2 regions of the Dokdonia sp. PRO95 genome follow, and region 1 is predicted to be linked to the other one. Evidence: riboswitches for the same ligand, from Rfam matches in the RefSeq annotation. Region 1 holds a riboswitch; the other holds the start of a gene.

Region 1 (10,545 bases):
TAGATACTGAAGTATTGAAACTAAAGTTCTCAATATCCTCTTCTACCTTTTTTATTGTTTTATGTAGAGTTTTGAGGCTGTCTTTACTTGGCGCCTCCTCTGTCACATTAAAAGCTTCGTCTGCTCCATTGTGATAGAGCTTCCAGAATTTCTTTAAGAAGTTATGTACTCCTGTAATTCCTGCCGTGTTCCAAGGTTTTGCTTGCTCAAGTGGCCCTAAGAACATCTCATACATACGTAGCGTATCTGCTCCGTATTGCTCACAGATTTGATCTGGATTTACCACGTTGTACTTAGACTTAGACATTTTTTCAACCTCGCGGCCTACTTTGTAAACACCATCTTCTAAGATAAATTCAGCATTTTTAAATTCTTCACGCCAGTTCTTAAAAGCTTCTACATCTAGTTCATCTGATGCGTTAACTAAAGTAACGTCTACGTGGATTGCTTGATAAGATTTTCCTTCTAACAACCCAGCAGAAAGAAATTTACTCGTTCCTTCCTCTCTATACACAAAAGCACTAGTCCCCAAAATCATTCCTTGATTGATCATCTTTTGGAAAGGTTCATCTACACCTACGTGCCCTCTATCTTTTAAGAATTTCACCCAGAAACGTGAGTACAACAAGTGCCCCGTTCCGTGCTCTGATCCTCCTATGTATAAATCTACATTACCCCAGTAATCCATTGCTTCCTTTGAAGCAAAGACTTCATCGCGCTGTGCTTTCTCCATATATCTAAAGAAATACCAACTACTTCCTGCCCAGCCTGGCATGGTATTGAGTTCTAGCGGGTAAATCCCGTCTTGAGACTTCTCGACTGCGCTCGAAGTGACCAGATCGTTAGATACTACTTTGTTATTCTTAGTATCCCATGCCCATACATCTGCACGGCCTAATGGTGGCTCGCCTTCTTCTGTAGGCAGGTATTTTTCTACTTCTGGAAGTTTAATAGGTAAATGAGCAACGTCAATCATCTTTGGGATTCCGTTCTCATAATACACTGGAAATGGCTCTCCCCAGTATCGCTGGCGGCTAAACACCGCATCACGCAATCTATAGTTTGTTTTACCTGCTCCTGCGCCTATTTTTTCTAACTCATAAATCGCAAGTTTTACGGCTTTCTTATATTTTAATCCGTTTAAGAAATCTGAGTTTGTGATAACCGTAGTTGCCTTGTCTGAAAAAGCTTCTTCTGAGATATCTACACCTTCAAAAACATTAGGAATTGCAATATCAAATTTCTTTGCAAAGTCATAATCACGTTGATCACCACAAGGAACTGCCATCACGGCTCCTGTCCCATAACCAGCAAGTACATAATCACCTATCCATACTGGAATAGGCTCCTTTGTAAAAGGATGCTCTGCATAAGCTCCAGTAAATACACCAGAGATGGTTTTTACATCTGCCATACGCTCACGTTCAGAACGCTTTGCTGTTTTTTCAATGTATGCTTCTACAGCTTCTTTTTGCTCTGGAGTAGTGATTTGAGCTACTAACTCATGTTCTGGCGCTAGTGTCATGAATGACACTCCAAAAATAGTATCAGGGCGAGTTGTAAACACCTCTACACTTTCGGCATGATCTTTAAGAGGGAATGTAACCATCGCTCCTACAGATTTTCCTATCCAGTTGCGCTGTGTTTCTTTTATTGATTCGCTCCAGTCTATTCCTTCAAGTCCTTGGATTAAACGCTCTGCATAAGCAGAAATACGCATAGACCACTGTGTCATTTTCTTGCGTATTACTGTGTGACCACCACGCTCAGAAACCCCGTTTACAATCTCATCATTTGCAAGTACGGTTCCAAGTGCTGGACACCAGTTTACTTCCGTTTCGGCGAGATAGGTCAGGCGATATTGTAATAATATATCTTGTTGTTCTTTTTCTGTAAACCCATTCCACTGCTTTGCAGTGAATGGTGTGATATTATCATCACAAGCAGCGTTTACCTCTGCATTTCCAGTTTTCGCGAAAGCGGAAACCAACGTTTCTATCGCTTCTGCTTTATCTGTATCCTTATTATACCAAGAGTTAAAAAGCTCTGTAAAAATCCACTGCGTCCATTTGTAGTACTCAGGATTTGAGGTACGCACCTCACGACTCCAATCAAAAGAAAAGCCAATTTTATCCAGCTGTTTTCTATACCCAGCAATCACATTTCCTTGATTATCTACACCGCCCTCAATATTCACCTTTGTAGTCACTGCAGGATGCTGCCCGGTCTGGATTGCATACTGCTCTGCAGGTAATCCAAAAGAATCGTATCCCTGTGGATGCAATACATTAAACCCCTTTAAACGCTTGTAACGCGAGTACACATCACTTGCAATATACCCAAGCGGGTGACCCACGTGAAGCCCTGCCCCAGAAGGATAAGGAAACATATCAAGCACATAATATTTAGGTTTATCACTGTTATTTGACGCGTGAAAAGTGCCTTTATCTGCCCAGTATTGTTGCCATCTGGCTTCTATCTCGTTAAAGTGGTATTTCATGGTATATGTATTATTTATACGCTTTCGCGAAAGCGTGCTCTTCCTCATTTAAGGGGGCAAATTTACAATTAATTATGGGGAATTATATAGTAGGTAATAACATGCTTTGGTTATCATTATAATACTCACTTTTGTATATTAACTGTAATGAGATTTCTTGTCGCTGCGCGCTGTCGAAATGACTATTTCCTTGCCTCTTTCTCTTGCGGCAATAACAACTCATAAATCATCTCATTTACGGGTGTAGCCACACCTAGTCTTTTACCTTCTTTCACGATATAACCATTGAAGTTTTCTAATTCGCTCGGTTTTCCAGCCATGATATCGCGCTGAGTGGAAGCAGTTGTCTCATGCGCTTGCTTGCTAATGGCTCCAAACATATTTTCAAAGGTTTTCTCTGAGAGTATGATTCCTTTTGCTTTTGCCACCTCAAATACTTCTTGCGCGGTCTTGCGCATCAGTTCTTTTATATACGGCTGCTCTCTCATCACGCCTATAGGCACTCTTGTTAGTCCGCCTATGGCGCTTATGGTTGTTATAAAAAGAAATTTTTGCCAGATGGCTACTTGAATATTATCTGGCACAGCAGCATTAATTCCTGCATCTGTAAATACAGACACTATTTTTTCTAGGCGCTCTGTCTTACTATTATCCTGCTCTCCAAAGAGTATTGCAGGCGCTATATCTGGATTAGAAATCACTCCTGGCGCTTCAATAAAACTAATCATACGGCAAAGTCCTGCCAGCACCTGTGATTTAGGCACTACCGAATTAAGGACCTCTACATTACTTGCTCCATTTTGTAAAGGCAAGTACAATGTATTTTCATCACAATATTGCAATATATCTTTTACAGCACTCTCTATCTGATACGACTTCACTCCAAAGATGACTAAATCTGGTGTTTCAATCTTACTAAGATCATCTGTTGCTAGATACGGAGTCGCTTTAAAATCTCCTGTTATGCTGTTTACCTCAATACCGTTTTCTTGTATGGCCTTAAGGTGTTCTCCTCTAGCAATCATGGTTACTTTATTTCCAGCAAGCGCGAGTTTCCCTCCAAAGAATCCTCCCACGCCACCGGATCCGTAAATTAAAATATGCATTGTTTTATAATTTTATAAGAACTAGAGAATGCTAGTCAGTTTAAAAGTACAGTAAGCGGATTTATTTTTTCTTTATAATATCTTAATTAAAAACTCTAGTATATCTTTGCAAAATCTCAAAGGGGTGCTTTTATACGAAGCTGAGATTATACCCATTGAACCTAGAACAGGTAATGCTGTTTAGGAATGAGGAACTTGTTTTTCCAGATAACGCTATACAAATTAGCTTTTCTAGTGTTACCATATTTCTCTTGAGAAGCACTACGGTGCACCCTCTTCAATATGTGCTCACGGCACAGGTATGTAAATGCTAACTTATTAGAATATTTGCCCTTTGTATTCGTAACTAAACCATATACGGATGAAAAAGATCCTATTGAGTATGATTGCGCTTGCAGGAATTACAGCTAGTGCACAAGAGAAAACAGTGGTAGACACTACAAAAGTAGAGTCACTTGATGAAGTTTTAGTACGTTCTGTACGAGTAAAAGCCGACTCACCTATTACGCATTCCAACCTTACAAAAAAACAAATTGCAGAGCGCAACTTAGGACAAGACATTGCTACGCAGCTTAACTTTTTACCAGGCGTAGTGACTACCTCAGACGCTGGTGCTGGCATAGGTTACACTGGTTTCCGAGTACGTGGTACAGGTAACCAAGGGATTAACGTTACTATAAATGGAATTCCCTATAATGACTCAGAAAGTCTTACTACCTTTTTTGTAAATCTTCAAGATTTTACATCATCCGTAGAAAGTTTACAACTACAGCGTGGAGTAGGTTCTTCTACGAATGGACCTGGAGCTTTTGGAGCCAGTCTTAATATTCTTACAGATGCAATTTCTAATGAGGCATATGGTGAGATTTCCAACTCTTTCGGATCTTTTGGGACGCGACGTCATAATGTGAAATTTAGTACTGGATTACTCAATGACCATATTGAGATATCTGGTCGTTTATCACAAATTAAATCTGACGGTTATATCGACCGTGCATCGTCTGATCTTAAATCTTACTTTCTACAAGCAGCCTATAAGGATGATAATACGCTTATCAAGCTTATCAATTTTGCAGGATCTGAGGTTACATACCAATCTTGGTTTGGGATAGATGCAGAGACGCTAGCCGAGGATAGAACCTTTAACCCTGCAGGACAGTTTACAGATGAGAATGGTGAGACACGCTTTCACGAGAATCAAGTAGATGATTACAAGCAAGATCATTACCAATTGCACTGGAACCAGCGTTATGACAATAACTGGAGCACACAGCTCAGTTTAAACTACACCTATGGTAGAGGCTTTTTTGAAGAATATAAAGAGGATGAAGATCTTGCTTTTTACAGTATTTCCCCTGTAGTTATAGGTAGTGAAACCATAGAAACATCAGATATTATAAGACGTCGCTGGCTAGATAACGACTTCTATGTGGCAAGTGCAACGGCAAATTACAAGGACAACATGGTTGACTTTGTAGGTGGTGCTTTGGGTAGCATTTATAGAGGAGACCATTTTGGCGAAGTGATATGGGCACGATTTGCTGGTGATTCTGAGCTAGGAGATAATTACTATTTTGGAACGGGAAGTAAGAATGAGTTTTCTGCTTTCGCGAAAGCGAACTTTAAATTAAATGATCAATGGCAATTTTATGCAGACATTCAAGGTCGATTTATCACTTATAAAACTGACGGAATCAATTCTGACCTTGATGAATTTTTGGTAGATGAAAACTATGAGTTCTTTAATCCAAAATTAGGTTTGAGCTATAAGATTAATGCAGAAAATCAGTTATATGCCTCTTATGCCCGTGCAAACCGTGAGCCCAACCGTGGAGATTTTGAAGACGGCAATCCACGCGCAGAAAAACTAGACGACTTTGAGCTAGGATGGAGATTAAATACAGAGACCGTCACCTTAAATGTGAATGGTTATTTTATGGATTATGACGGGCAGTTAGTCCCTACTGGTGAACTTGATAATGTAGGAGCGCCTATCCGAATTAATAGTAATAGCTATAGAGCAGGTATAGAAATAGATGCTGCTATAAAGCTAAGTTCTAAGTTTACTTTACAACCTAATATTGCATTAAGCACAAATAAGAATAGAGATTTTCTTTTTAATCTAGATGGTGCGATTACAAACCTAGGTAATACAAATATTTCATACTCGCCTAATCTCGTAGCTAGTAATATGCTTACCTATAAGCCTAATGCAGATTTTAGCATAGGTTTCTTATCGAAATTTGTAGGAGAGCAATATATGGGTAATATAGATAGCGAACTTTCTAAACTTGATTCTTATTTCTTAAATGATTTGAGTATTCAATACGAGATTAAGGAGGTTCCGGTATTTAAGTCTATTCTCCTCAATGGACTTGTGAATAATATCTTTAATAAGAAATATATTTCAAATGGATACTTCTTCACCTATAATGATGATTTCTCAGTGCCTAATGAGATTACTACCATTGAAGGAGCGGGCTATTATCCGCAGGCGGGAATTAACTTCTTAGTAGGAGCTACTCTTAAATTTTAAGGGATAAAAGGTCTTATTATTTAATTTTCGCTATATTTAAGTCGCTAAAAATAAACAATATGTAATCAGTTGGGGGACTGAACTACAAATTGTAAGTGAGAAGCCGCCTCTTTTGAGTCGGCTTCTTTTTTTTACTTTTAGTTAAATACGGTGATGCTATTACCAGAAGCATTTACTCGGTAATTAAGCATTGTATATTCTAGCACTTCATTATTAGACTGCCCAGTAAAGAGATTGTAACTATTATCATCATCACACTGGCATTTTACATTGATACCATCTATAACCATAAGTGAGCAATCGTTAGGTGCATGGTTAGGATCTGATGCTTCCCACGCAACAATGCTGCTACCTGTATTAATAACAAAAAGACCACGTATACCTCCGTTTTGAACATAGATAGGATTACTTGGAATTTCTAAATCTAGTACCTGTATAGCACTCAATTGTGTAGAAAAGTTCACATCTAGTAAGAAAGGATTACGCTGGTTTCCATCATCACTATTTGTACATGAAAGACAAAGAGTAGTAAGAATAACAAAGGTCAATATCTGACGCATAGAAGGATTTTTTTACGCTTTCGCGAAAGCGTGATTTCAACAATTTAGGCTTGCAAGGTACCATAAAACGGTAAAGGATTTAAAATATTTTGTATATTCGTGAGACACGTCCCGAAGAGGGACTTTTTTTATGTGTATGCATAAAATGACAACATTTTTAAACTAATTATACTTAAACCGGATCTATTATGAGTAAGGTAAATTATTATACAGCAGAGGGCTTAAAGAAGCTCAAGGACGAACTCAATCACCTACGTGATGTGGAGCGCCCTAAGGCGTCACAAGATATTGCAGATGCTCGTGACAAAGGAGATTTAAGTGAGAACGCCGAATATGATGCCGCAAAGGAAGCGCAAGGTATGCTTGAGATGCGCATTGCAAAACTAGAAAACCTAGCCTCAAATGCACGTATCATTGACGAGTCACAACTAGACACTTCTAAAGTACTTGTGCACTCTACGGTAAAGATTAAAAATCAAATTAATGGCGCAACCATGACCTACAAACTTGTAGCTCAAAATGAAGCCGATATTAAAAAGGGACTCATCTCTGTAGACTCACCTATAGGTAAAGGGCTACTAGGCAAGGAAGTAGGTGAAGTAGCTGAGATTCAAGTGCCAAGTGGCGTGATGAAATTTGACGTTGTTTCTATCTCAAGGGACTAAGTAGAACTCGAAATTGAAGTTGAAATTGAACTAGAATTTGAAAAATGAAGTTGGCTAAATAATTATAATATGAGCGACAAACGTTTCGATTTGAGTGAGCGACTGGAAGATTTTGCTGCTGCGGTTATTATACTTTACAGTAAAAAACCATCTTCATTTGCTGCAGAATATCTCGCAAAACAATTGATAAGATCATCTTGCTCATCTGCTTTAAACTATGGAGAAGCCTTAGGGGCGGGAACTACTAACGATAAAGTTCATAAACTCAGAATTTGTTTAAAAGAACTAAGGGAAAGCATGCGCAATCTCAACATTCAAGTTAAAGCAAATATATTATCAGAAAACAATCTCGCATCGCTCAGGAATGAAAACGATCAACTCATAAGAATAATCGTCACCAGAATTAAAAATAGTAAATAAGGAGCTTGTTCGAGTTCGAGTTCAATTTCAATTTCAATTTCAATTTCAAATTATGCCAAGCATTTTCACAAAAATCATAAACCGAGAAATCCCAGGACACATCGTTGCCGAAGATGATAAGCACATCGCCATTCTAGATGTAAATCCTAATGCAAAAGGACACACACTTTGTATTCCTAAAAAAGAGGTAAATAAAATATTTGATCTTGAAGAACAAGAATACCTCGATCTCATGCTATTCTCTCGCAAGGTTGCAATTGCTCTAGAAAAAGCAGTGCCTTGTAAACGCGTAGGCGTTTCTGTAATAGGTCTTGAAGTTCCTCACGTACATGTACATCTTGTACCGCTACAAACTATGGAAGATATCCAGTTTAAGAAAAAAGTAACACTTACCGATGGCGAGTTTAAAGAGCTTGTAGAGGTTATAAAAGGGGAGTTTTAGAAACATAAACACCTGTACTTCAATCAATAATATTTCTAACTTTCTAAACTATTTGTAAGATTTTTCTTTGTTGGTTCGTTTTTTTTTTTTTAGGTTCGAAACTCATTAATCTAAAAATCAATATATTATGAAGAAAATTATCAGCTCATCATTTGTTGCACTACTTATAGTAGCTTCTACTAATCTAAACGCTAATATTGTTAGTGAGGAGTTTTTTGATGCAGATTGTTTTACTGTTGCATCTCAAACAGAACAAGATTTCCTTGATAATATGGCAAATCAACATGCAATACCCTCTGCTGAAATTTCTTTTCGTGTTTTCGCAGCTGCATTTGACGCCTGTTATGAAACTCAAAACTAATACTTGAGTCTTTACATTTTTCAAAACCAGATACTAACATTACTATTAATTCTGACAGTATCTGGTTTATTAAACATTGACAACTATGAAATCAAAGTGCTTTATAGGACTTCTATTCTTTTGTGTAACATCCTTAACTGCCCAATCTGGCAAAGCTATCTATAGTAAAGAATTAACATCGCTCAACAACGATATATCAAATCTTAGCCTTAAACAAAAATCATATAGAAAACAGATTTTGAAGAATCTTCAAAATTGGAATTATCAATTAGATTTTAATAATAAAAAAGCTAGCTACGCAAAACAAGAATCCCTCCATATAAAAACTAATCCGGTAATAAATGCTATGACCTTGGGTTTTGCTAATTTTTCAGGTAGTATTTATTTCGACACCGCACAAGATATTGTATTAAACATTAAAGAATTTGATGGAGAAAAATATATTATAAAAAAAAATAAAATCAATTGGACACTGTCAAAAGATACTCTTCAAATTGACAATTACCTTTGTTATAAGGCCACAACTATTGAAAACATATCTTATTCAGGAAAGGAGCAACAAATAAAGATTATTGCATGGTATTCTCCTGAAATATCATTGTCATTTGGACCCGACGGTTATGGAGGATTGCCTGGAATCATTATGAAATTAGAAAAAAATGGCACTACAACCACACTAAAAGAAATCCTGTTTTCTAAAAAAAATACCGAAGCAATAATTAAACCATCTAATGGAAAAGTGGTTACTGAGGATGAATTTAACAAAATAACTTCTTTAGCTTATAATAACATAAAAAACAAGTAACACTTGACAAATAAAACACGTACACACCTGTACTTCAATCGATAATATTTCTAACTTCGTAAACTATTTGTAAGATTTTTCTTTGTTGGTTCGTTTTTTTTTTTAGGTTTGAAACTCATTAATCTAAAAACCAATATATTATGAAGAAAGTATTATTTGCCTTAACAATTTGTCTAGCACTAAGTAGTTTCACAACAACGAATCTGAATGAGAGTGTATCAAATGAACAGTTCCCAATAGAAGATCTAAGCTGCTTTGAAGGAGCTCATAGTCTTTTCACATATTATTATGGAGGTGTTAACATAAGTAATGTAGGTGCTTTTAATCGCTTAGTTGCCTACTGTGAAGCTCAACAACAGTAACCAACATCAGATATGAAAAAAAATGTAATATTTTTTATCTTAGTTATGTTTACAATGCCCATCTTTTCTCAAGATGGGTATAGTGTTTCTTACTTTATCTCTAGGACGACACCTCATGGCTCTATTGACAACTTAAGCACGCAAGCAAAACAAATGTCACAAAAACTTTTAGATGCTGCAAAAAGCGTACGTTATACCCTTACAATAAATGAAAAAAGCTCCTATTTTAGCGCAGATGATTTCTTTAGCATAGGAGAGAGTACAAGTCTTGACCAAATCTATTTTGATTTAGCTAAAAAAACTACCTCATTTAACAAGGAGATCTATAGTAACTATTCAAATAAGAAAATGACTTTTGTTAAAGACTTGGTTGATAAAGACTTTATTGTCAAAACAGATCTTATTGATTTTAAATGGAAATTAATTAATGAAGAGAAAACTATAGCAAACCTTAATGCCTACAAAGCAGTTGGAACCTATTTTGATCCCATTAAAAACAAGGAAGCCGTTGTAATAGCATGGTATGTACCTTCAATTCCAATTGCTGGAGGGCCAGACATATTTATGGGTTTACCTGGTCTCATTGCCGAGGTTGAATTAAAAGGAGCTATAGTAACTGTTGAAAAATTAGAAGATATAAAAAACCTTGAGATAAATAAGATAGATGATTCTAAGGCTATGACGTCAAATGAGTATCACAATTTAATCAAGGATTTAACTGGTAAGTTTATAGACGGTAATTAAGATTTTACTTTGCTGCTTCTCATCTTATAGTACTATAAGCAAAA
Region 2 (10,545 bases), 1.4 Mb from region 1:
AACGCCTTAGCATAGCTAAGGCGTTTTCTTTTACATAGAATTAAAATTGTTGAACAAAAAGTCTACAAAACAGTCCCCGTCAGATACAAAAGCCTGCACTCAAAGTCTTCTTTTTGCAATAATTCGATAGCTTTTTTACTACGTACACCAGCTTTACAATACACCACAAGGTCTTTAGTTTGTAATACTTCGTGTGCTCTATTCTGCAGTTCGCCTAAAGGAATATGTTGTCCTCCTATGTGATGTAATGCTCGCTCATGATATTCTCTAACGTCTAGCAAATTGTATTTTTCTGGATGTTTATTAAGCTCCTCTATTGTGATACCCACATTATCAATAGGAAGCTCACATTGTAAGTCATACTTATCTTCTAGACAACTAACATCAGTATAAGCATCCTTATCAAATCTTAAGACCATTTGACTCATGCTTAATATATTATAGGTGAGTAGTTTGCCAGAAAGAACTTCACCTATATCACAGATTATTTTTAATACTTCATTGGCTTGTAATGCACCTATAATTCCTGCTAGTGCGCCTAGAACGCCTGCTTCAGAGCAATTAGGCATTTCATTTTGCTTAGGAGGTGTTGGGTATAAACATCGGTAGGTAGGACCACTTTTATAATTATATACAGCCAGCTGACCTTCAAATTTATAAATAGAGCCTAGCACAACAGGTTTATCTTTTAATACAGCAGCATCATTTACTAAATATCGCGTAGCAAAATTATCAGAGCCATCCACAATAATATCATAGCTTCCAAAGAGCTCTAGTGCATTATCTTTAGTAAGACGCACTGGGTACGTATCCAATGTAATATAAGGATTGAGCTTTTCTAAGCGGCTTGCAGCTGTTATCGCTTTGTTACTTCCAATATCATCATGAGTATATAAAATTTGACGTTGTAAATTAGATTGCTCAACAACATCATTATCTATAACTCCTATTCTGCCTACACCTGCTGCTGTGAGATATTGCAACACGGGACATCCCAAACCACCAGCACCTATCACTAAAACGCTTGCATTTTTTATTTTTAATTGGCCCTCTAGTCCTATTTCGTCTAGAATAAGGTGTCTGCTATATTGTTGTTTTTCTGAAGTGGTTAGATCCATTTTACACAGTTTTAAAATAACTTTTATCCCAATCTTTCCAAACCGCTTGGTATCCTTTAGATTCAATCATTTGTTTGATTTCATCAGTATCTCTTTCGTCTGAAATTTCAAATTGTTCTAATGATTGTGGATCCACGACGTAGCCTCCAGGGTTTGTCTTAGATTGTGCACTTATTGACGTTATCCCTAGACTTATTATGTTATTTCTGAAGCATTCACTTTCTCTTGTAGACATAGATAACTCTACATCTTCATCTAGTAAACGATAAGCACAAATAAGCTGCACCAGATCTGAGTCTGTCATTTCAACCTTAGGTTGTACTTCTCCTTGATGCGGTCTTAATCTGGGGAAGGAGATAGAGTACTTTGTTTGCCAATAGGTTTTTTGTAAATATTTTAGATGTAATGCTGTATAAAAACTATCTACGCGCCAATCTTCTAGACCAAATAAAGCACCAATACCTATCTTGTGAATGCCAGCTTTACCCAGTCTATCAGGAGTATCTAAGCGATAGTCAAAGTTTGATTTTCTTCCTTTAGGGTGATGGTTTTTGTACGTTGCCCTATGATAGGTCTCTTGGTATACCAATACAGCATACAAACCAGCACTAACGAGTTGTTCATATTCCTCTTGATCCAGTGGCTGTACTTCGATACTTATATTTGAAAAATGATCTCTGATGATTTCAATTGCGTGCTTTAGATAAGAAACACCAACAGTTTTGTTTGCTTCTCCGGTAACCAGTAAAATGTGATCATATCCTTTAGATTTTAGAAATGCAACCTCTTTTAGGATCTCTTCATCATTGAGTGTTCTACGAGGAATTTTGTTAGTCATACTAAAACCGCAGTACGTACATATGTTTTGACATTCATTAGACAGATACATCGGAATATACATCTGAATGGTATTACCAAATCGCTTTTTAGTAAGCGCATGGCTACGCTGTGCCATTTCCTCAAGAAAGTCTTTGGCAGCAGGAGAAATGAGTGCTTTAAAATCTTCCAAATCTATTTTTTCCTTATCAAGAGCATGCCGCACATCTTGTGCTGTGTAGCTATAGATTTCATTCTCTACGGTACCCCAGTCATAGGTGTCAAAGGTGTTTTTAAAAGACATAGGCAGTTGTTTTAATTAAGAAATGAAGTGAGCGGGCTGCTAGCTTCTGCATATGTTTTTACGGGAGCTAATTTTGCATTGTAAGCCGTGCGACCTGCATGTACTGCCATTTTAAATGCTTTTGCCATAGCTACAGGATTTTTAGAAACTGCGATGGCTGTGTTCACTAAAACAGCATCAGCTCCTAACTCCATGGCGTAAGCCGCATGCGACGGACTACCAATTCCAGCATCTACAATTACTGGCACGTTACTTTGCTCAATAATAATTTCTAGAAAGTCTACCGTTTTTATTCCTTTATTAGTGCCTATTGGAGCTCCTAGGGGCATTACACATTGTACACCCACATCTTCCAGCCTTTTACATAACACGGGATCTGCGTGTATGTATGGCATCACTACAAAACCTAATTTTACTAGTTCTTCGGCGGCATTGAGGGTTTCTATAGGGTCTGGTAAAAGGTATTTGGGATCGGGGTGAATTTCTAGTTTAATCCAATTAGTCTCTAGTGCTTCACGTGCTAGCTGCGCTGCAAAAACGGCTTCTGTTGCAGTTCTTACTCCAGAGGTGTTAGGTAGTATATGCACATGAGGACGCATAATACTTTGCAGCATAGTATCCTCTTCATTTGCAACATCTACACGCTTTAGAGCAACGGTTATTAGTTCGCTTTCAGAGGCTATCAAAGCCTCTGTCATCAATTGATTTGAGCTAAATTTTCCCGTTCCAGTAAATAATCGTGAGCTGAATTCCTTATCAGCTATTCTTAAAATATCGTTCATATATTATTTAAATGTATGGCGTTGTTCTTCTATTAATGATGCTCCTAGGGATTGCTGGAAGGCTTCTATTTTTGTAAAGTCATTGGTAATTTCTCCAGATATAGCGATTCCATAAATACCTGTTTCTAGTAGATCTGTTACGTCGTCTGTGGTGATTCCTCCAATTGCGATAATGGGAGTTTTAGTTTTTAATTCATCTGTAATGAGACGATAACCGTTAAAACCTAAAATTGGGCTTAAATTCTTCTTGGTAGATGTAAAACGTAACGGCCCAAGACCTATGTAATCTACTCCTTTGTTTATCAATGATACACAGTCTTCTAGCGTATTTGCAGTACCTCCTATAATTTGCCAAGAGTATAAATGCGTTCTAGCGATAGTAGGGCAGGAGTCGGTTTTTCCTAAGTGCACACCATCTGCTTTTGCTTCTTTTGCTATCTCATAGTGATCATTGATGATGAGTTTTGTACGGTATTGTGCGGTTATTGCTCGCGCTTCTTTTGCTGTAATTAGTACCTGGTCTAAAGAGACATTTTTTAAGCGAAGTTGCACCAGTGTTGCTCCATGCGTACAAGCATTCTCTATGTTATCAAGATGCACTTCTGGCGTTTTACCCTGAGAGATATAATGTAGTTTTGGTATCATTACGATTTAATTTTTATTGTTGGATAACTGTGTTGTCCCAGTAAGCTATCGGTTGAGTTTAAAAAGGCTTCGGTATAGTATTTTGCGTTTATCGCGGCTTCTTCTATACCTTGCTGCAACAAAATATTACTCGCCAGCGCGGCCGAAAGCACACAACCGCTTCCATGTTTTTGTAACACCTTTTCTGCCTTAGGAGTAATATTTTTTACAACGGTTTTACTGTGGTAAAGCAGGTCCCAGCCCGTTTTATCCTTTCTATGTCCGCCTTTTAAGTGAATATTTGTCAAGTTGCTTATGTGTTCTATCGTTTCTTCAATACTGAGGTCTGGATACAGTAGTTGGATCTCATCATAATTAGGAGTAATCACATAACATTGTGACCATATTTTATCCAAAATATCTTGATGCTCGAGGCTATGAAAATCAAAGCCAGCGCTCGCCTTTATGATGGGATCTACAATGATTTTTATCTCAGGATTAAGCATATGTAAGCTATCCAAAACAAGCGACAGCACTTCCCATGATTGAATAATACCAATCTTCACTACGGAGATTTCAAACCGTTCAAAAAGCGTTTCTATTTGCGAAATAATCACAGCTTTGTCTATCCACACACATTCTTTAAAATCGACATCATTTTGAACCGTGACTGCGGTACACACTGATAAACCGTATAGCCGGTGCGCTTCAAATGTTTTAATATCTGAAGTGATTCCTGCGCCACTTGATGGGTCTAAGCCTGCAATGGTTAATATGTAATTGTTTGTTTTCAATACTATATTCTACTTTCTATTAGGGCGTTCCCTTGCAGGTCAGGCTTTCGCTACTCGCTTTTTATGAATGAAAAATTCATAAAAGAGCTCAGACATGCCACTCAATCCTTAACGCGAACTGTTTATTGTTTTGAGATAGACTATCCAAATGCTGATTTTATTTTTTTAAAACTCTGCAACGGATTCACTGCTTTCCATATACTTCCTAAAACTGCAATTCCGTTATAGCCTAGTTGTTTGACTTGTGCTACATTTTCTGGGCAGATCCCGCCCAAGGCAATGATTGTTTTATTGCTATCAGTTACATCAAAGCCACGGCCACTATAGCCTTCTTTTGAAATGGAATTAAACACAGGACTCAAAAAGTGATAGTCAAATTCAAAATAGCAGTCTTCTAGAGCTTGCAAATCATGAAAAGAGGAGCTTATCGTTTTTCCGAACATATTTAAACCTTTAAAATACTTACCAGGATTATCTATGTGATCTATGCGATGTTGTTCCTTAAAATGGATTCCTTTTAAATTAAATTCGTTGATGACTTTATGGTAATCGTGCACTACAATCTTGTCATGAAATGCAGTATCTATCTGCTGTATGTAGGCGCAATATTCCTCATAACTTTTATGTGGTTTTCTTACATGATAGCATGCTAATCCTTGTTTAAATAACTGGTTGAGTGTTTCTACTTCATTAGGGATATCATATTCTGGTGATAGTACGATGATCATCTTTTTGAGTTAAGGATTGTAATGAAAATCCTTTTGCCTTTTTCTGGCAAAAGATTGTAGTGGAAAGCCTGCCCACGCTTTTGCAGCGTGGGAACTCCCACATCTTTTTACAGATATACTTCGGAACCTTTGGCTTTAAATTCTTTTGACTTTTCTTCCATTCCTTTTTGGATGACTTCGTTGTCGACTATGTCATTTACAGCAGCAAAATCTCTTACTTCCTGAGAAATTTTCATGGAGCAAAATTTTGGTCCGCACATGGAGCAGAAGTGCGCCACTTTTGCACCTGCTGCTGGTAGCGTTTCATCGTGATACTCGCGAGCTCGTTCTGGATCGAGACCAAGATTGAACTGGTCTTCCCAGCGAAATTCAAAACGCGCCATACTCAGCGCATTATCTCGATGTTGCGAACCTGGGTGACCTTTGGCCAGATCTGCAGCGTGAGCCGCTAGTTTGTAAGTAACCACACCAACGCGCACGTCTTCTTTATTGGGTAATCCAAGGTGTTCTTTTGGAGTAACGTAGCACAACATCGCACACCCGTACCAGCCTATCATGGCAGCACCAATTCCAGAGGTAATATGGTCATAACCAGGCGCAATATCTGTAGTAAGAGGACCTAGAGTGTAAAATGGAGCCTCATCGCATACTTCAATCTGCTTCTCCATATTTTCCTTTATCATGTGCATCGGGACGTGACCAGGACCTTCTATAAAGCACTGCACATCATGCTTACGAGCGATTTTTGTGAGTTCGCCCAGCGTTTCTAACTCAGCAAATTGTGCCTCATCATTTGCATCTGCTACAGAGCCAGGGCGTAAACCGTCACCCAAAGAAAAGGCAACGTCATATTGCTTTAAAATCTCACAGATATCTTCAAAATGTGTGTACAAAAAGCTCTCTTTATGATGTGCAAGACACCACTTTGCCATGATAGATCCGCCACGAGAGACGATACCCGTCACACGGTTTGCGGTCATAGGCACATAACGTAATAACACACCAGCGTGTATGGTAAAATAGTCTACACCTTGCTCTGCTTGCTCAATCAACGTGTCTTTAAAAATCTCCCACGTTAGATCTTCGGCAACGCCATTTACTTTTTCTAACGCTTGGTAAATAGGAACCGTTCCCACGGGAACAGGGGAGTTGCGTATGATCCACTCGCGGGTCTCATGTATGTTTTCACCCGTAGATAAATCCATGATATTATCTGCACCCCAGCGGCATGCCCAAACGGCTTTTTCTACTTCTTCCTCGATGGACGAGGTAACTGCCGAGTTTCCAATATTTGCATTAATCTTCACCAAGAAATTACGTCCTAAAATCATAGGCTCTGCTTCTGGGTGGTTGATGTTTGAAGGGATTACGGCACGACCTCTTGCAACTTCTGAGCGTACAAATTCTGGCGTGATTTTATCAGGAATAGACGCACCAAAATGTTCTCCTTTATGTTGCTTTCTAATCTCCGTCATCTCATCGATACGCTGATTTTCGCGAATAGCGATATACTCCATTTCTGGAGTGATAATCCCTTGTTTTGCATAGTGCAGCTGCGTGACATTTTCACCTTTTTTTGCACGCATAGGTTTCTTTAAAAGCTTGAAACGCATGTGGTCTAGACTCTTATCATTGAGACGCTCGTTGCAATAGGTAGAGGAGTAGCTATCTAATAGTTCTACATTATTGCGCTCCAGAATCCACGACTCACGGATGCGCTCTAAACCACTGTGTATGTCGATTTCTTTGTTTGGATCTGTGTATGGACCAGAGGTGTCATACACCGTTACTGGCTCGTTTGGCGTTTTCCTTTTGGTCATTGAGTCCACAGTATCACTAAGCGCAATCTCACGCATAGCCACTTTAATCTGTGGGTGAATCTTACCGTTTACGTAGATTTTTTTTGAATTAGGAAATGGATTTCTGGTAATGCCGCCTTGCTTAGGCGCAGTGTCTCTATTTTTCATCTTTTTGGATTAATTAATGATGTTTTTCTACTCTTGAAGTACCTAGAAGTCGCTATTATCCACCTTGTGTGGCTTTAATAATAAGCACAGCATCGCCATCATCAGGAATGGTGGAAACCCATTGTGATCTAGTAATAATGCGCTCATTAATAGCCACAGCAATCCCACTGACCGAAATGTCGAGTTGCGAGAGAATCTGGTCTAGTGTGACCTGTGCTGGAAATTGATACGAGGTTTGATTGACCTTTATGTTTATCATGTTTAATACAATTATGAAGCATAATGCCTCGGTTATATAAACGATAAAGGAATGAGAAGGATAGAATTAAAAATAGAGGAAATATGCAGGAATGCACTACCTCTAACTTTTCCCTACGTTGGTATTAACCAAATCAGGTTCTAAGGATTTTTCTCAAACTAATTTAATAGCTACTCCTAAAGTTTAGACTTTAAAAGTAATAATTATTCTCAACTAGATGAGAGAAAATGTAAAAAATTTAAAATGTTATGTTTTGGTTGGTAGGTTTTTATGGGGATTTAGAGTAGCTTGCGGTTTACCGTAAGTTGCGTTGGAATAGGTTTGGCAATTTTCTTTTTTTTTAATTTAATGAAATAGCGCAAATAGAAAATTAAAAAAGTACCATCTGACTGTGCGAATACCTAAAAATTAAAGAAGTATATATTATTAGATTAATAACAGCAAACTCTAGAATTTATAATAATGTTGAGCAGAAATTTTCTTATTAAATTATATAATGATTTAGAAAAAAGTGAGGTAAATGATAAATTTCAAATTTTATATTTAATTATTCAAATTAAGAAAGAAAGTACTCACAATCAGAATTTCACAAGACCTCTTTACACAGATGTCAAAAAATTCATAGCACTATATGGCAAAAGTATAGAAGAGAAAGATTATGGTTATGATTATTTAAATACTAATAAACTAATTTATGCCATTAACTCGGTTCAGAGCTTTAAAGAGAAATTTTCCTTGGCTGATTATTGCTGTAGAAAACTGGCTAATCATGGATTTGATGATGAATTAGTAATAATAAAAAAATGTCGAAACACTCTCAAAACATCAATGCTTATTGAAAATATTACTTTCAGAAAATTTATCGCTTTGGTATCCCATATGACATCCTATAATATAAAAGCTATAATATCAATATTGTTAATAGTCTTTTTGGGAATGTTTTTCGTTTTATTACCAACCTCAATTGAAAAAAATCAAATATTTGAAATTCAATTTAAGGAATTACATGATAATTATATCTTAAATCATTTTTTTAATATAATAAGTCTAATTTTCGAAACTAGTGAAAATATACAGGTAGAACCCAAAACAAATACTGGAATAATAGTCCTTGCTTTATTTAAGTTGTGCTACATAACTTTTGTAGTGAATTTTTTATATCAGAAAATATTAAAAATAATCTATGGATTTTAAAGTTTTTAAAGACGCGGAATATGCAAAAGATAGTATAGTTTCTATTGTATATAGACTTATTATATTGATTTTTAGTGTTTTTATTGTTATCAAGTTTAATGATAAATTTATTATGTGGCAGTTACTTATTGCATTTCTGTCGTATACAGTATTTCATTTATTATTTCATTCAAAAAACGATGGTTTTCAGCATATTAAATTATTGGTTGATTATGCCTTCATTGGATTTATACTTGTCAATTTCAAAGAATTAAATATCTCTCTATTTACATTACTAATTCTACCTATAATCAACTCTAAAAATTATATAGATAAGAGTATGGCACTCATTCTTTATTTTGCGCCATTAGCCCTTATATTGTTTATTGATAAAAAAATCATTTTAGAATTTTTAATAATTTTAGTTGTTTTATTTGGAATTAATTCATTGAGCAAGTTTAGAAAATCCTTTAAAGGATTTTATGATGAACTAAATAATTCATTAGATACTTTTTTACTGCAAGAAAATGCCTTAGATAATATGCACGAGGTATACGATGAAATATTACCCGTTTTGAACAAGCATAACATATTTTTAAAACCTATAAATCAAATAATTTGCTTTGAAATTGTTGACTCAAGACTTAATATTATTAACGGTTCTCTTTTTACTTATGAGCTAGAATTTGAATCTTTAAAAATTTTCACTGAATTAGAAAAAACTATTTTGTATGATTTGAATATAACCGTAAATGATAAAATAAGTCATAATAACCTATTGTTTAAAACGAAAAGTAATACAATAGAAATGTATTACTTACTAACTTTATCAGAGGAAGATGGAAGTAATATATTTAAAAGCAAAGATTTATTTTATAAACTCATATCTCCATTTTTCGTGAGATTATCGCATATTTTTAATTTCAAGAGAAGACAAGATTTAGAGAGTAGGAAGAATTTTGACAATATTGCTAAAAAAGTAACTTACGTTAATAACGCAATTAATTCAATGCATTTTACAAGAAATAAAATTGGCCCTTTAAAAACATATTTAGATATTTCAAATGATTATGATATGGAACAATCTAACGATCGAAGATTGAAAATTGAGCCGTACTTGAGGCACGAAAGAAACAAGTTGCGAACTTCCTTAAAATTGATACTCGATAGAGCAGATACGATATTAGAAAAGTCTAATAATCCATTTAACGTTCTTGAAAGTAATTATTATCCATTTATTAATATCTTAGTAAGATTAAGAGAATCTGTATCATTTCATTTAAATAGCATTCATTTCGAGTATGAATTTATTGGAAAAGATAAAGAATTGAATAATAAAGTAAAGATGAATGAAACTGGTATCGATTTGGTTTTTTCAAATTGGCTTAGTAACATTAGTAAATATAAGTTGGATAATAATTATGGTGTGCAAATAGAACAGCTTGATTCCAAATATATTATGACTTTTCATAATAATTTTATTCACAGTTCTCAAGAAACTGAACCAAGTTTTGTGAGGGATTTTAATTCTGATGATAGAATGGCAATATTAAAAAGAAATACACACGGTTTAATAGAAATTAAGGATTTCCTTGATCAAATGGGATTAAATGGTAGGTTATGGTCAAAAAATCATATATTATTTTTTAGTATAGAATTTAAAAAGTTTTAAGTTATGGAAGTTCTAATTTTTGAGAATGAGTTTGTCTTTTTAGAAACAGCTTTTAATTATGTAAACGATTTATTCTTCAATAAGGCAATAAATTTTTCTGTTTATACAAAATCACAAGATTTCAAATCATTCGAAAAAGTTAATAAATACGATGCTGTTATAGTAGATATATCTTTATCAGTAAAAAGTGATTTAGATGGTTTTGGAATACTTAAAAAACTTCAGTCTATAAATTATTCATCAGAGAAAATAATTGTTATGACGGGAAATCATAAAATTGAAGAAAGTTTAAATGAAAAAGGATTAAG

Evidence for each region. A riboswitch is a leader RNA that binds a small molecule or an ion and turns the genes downstream of it on or off. The one in region 1 is predicted to bind thiamine pyrophosphate.
Region 2: linked by a shared signal. The riboswitch ahead of thiS (sulfur carrier protein ThiS) and the one ahead of D017_RS06185 (TonB-dependent receptor) in region 1 are both predicted to bind thiamine pyrophosphate.

What each region holds. Positions count from the first base shown of each region.
Region 1 is NZ_CM001837.1:1,391,288-1,401,832, reverse strand. It holds gene leuS (leucine--tRNA ligase) at 1-2,500, opposite strand, end outside; gene D017_RS06190 (2-dehydropantoate 2-reductase) at 2,683-3,606, opposite strand; TPP riboswitch at 3,717-3,809, shown strand; gene D017_RS06185 (TonB-dependent receptor) at 3,968-6,142, shown strand; gene D017_RS06180 (hypothetical protein) at 6,280-6,702, opposite strand; gene greA (transcription elongation factor GreA) at 6,891-7,367, shown strand; gene D017_RS06170 (four helix bundle protein) at 7,437-7,787, shown strand; gene D017_RS06165 (HIT family protein) at 7,840-8,229, shown strand; gene D017_RS06160 (hypothetical protein) at 8,357-8,590, shown strand; gene D017_RS06155 (GLPGLI family protein) at 8,676-9,395, shown strand; gene D017_RS06150 (hypothetical protein) at 9,536-9,757, shown strand; gene D017_RS06145 (GLPGLI family protein) at 9,770-10,501, shown strand.
Region 2 is NZ_CM001837.1:2,796,666-2,807,210, reverse strand. It holds gene D017_RS12680 (HesA/MoeB/ThiF family protein) at 63-1,118, opposite strand; gene thiH (2-iminoacetate synthase ThiH) at 1,120-2,238, opposite strand; gene D017_RS12670 (thiazole synthase) at 2,250-3,020, opposite strand; gene thiE (thiamine phosphate synthase) at 3,024-3,665, opposite strand; gene D017_RS12660 (hydroxymethylpyrimidine/phosphomethylpyrimidine kinase) at 3,665-4,438, opposite strand; gene D017_RS12655 (thiamine phosphate synthase) at 4,579-5,166, opposite strand; gene thiC (phosphomethylpyrimidine synthase ThiC) at 5,274-7,133, opposite strand; gene thiS (sulfur carrier protein ThiS) at 7,189-7,392, opposite strand; TPP riboswitch at 7,486-7,580, opposite strand; gene D017_RS12640 (hypothetical protein) at 7,855-8,586, shown strand; gene D017_RS12635 (hypothetical protein) at 8,576-10,237, shown strand; gene D017_RS12630 (response regulator) at 10,241-10,545, shown strand, end outside.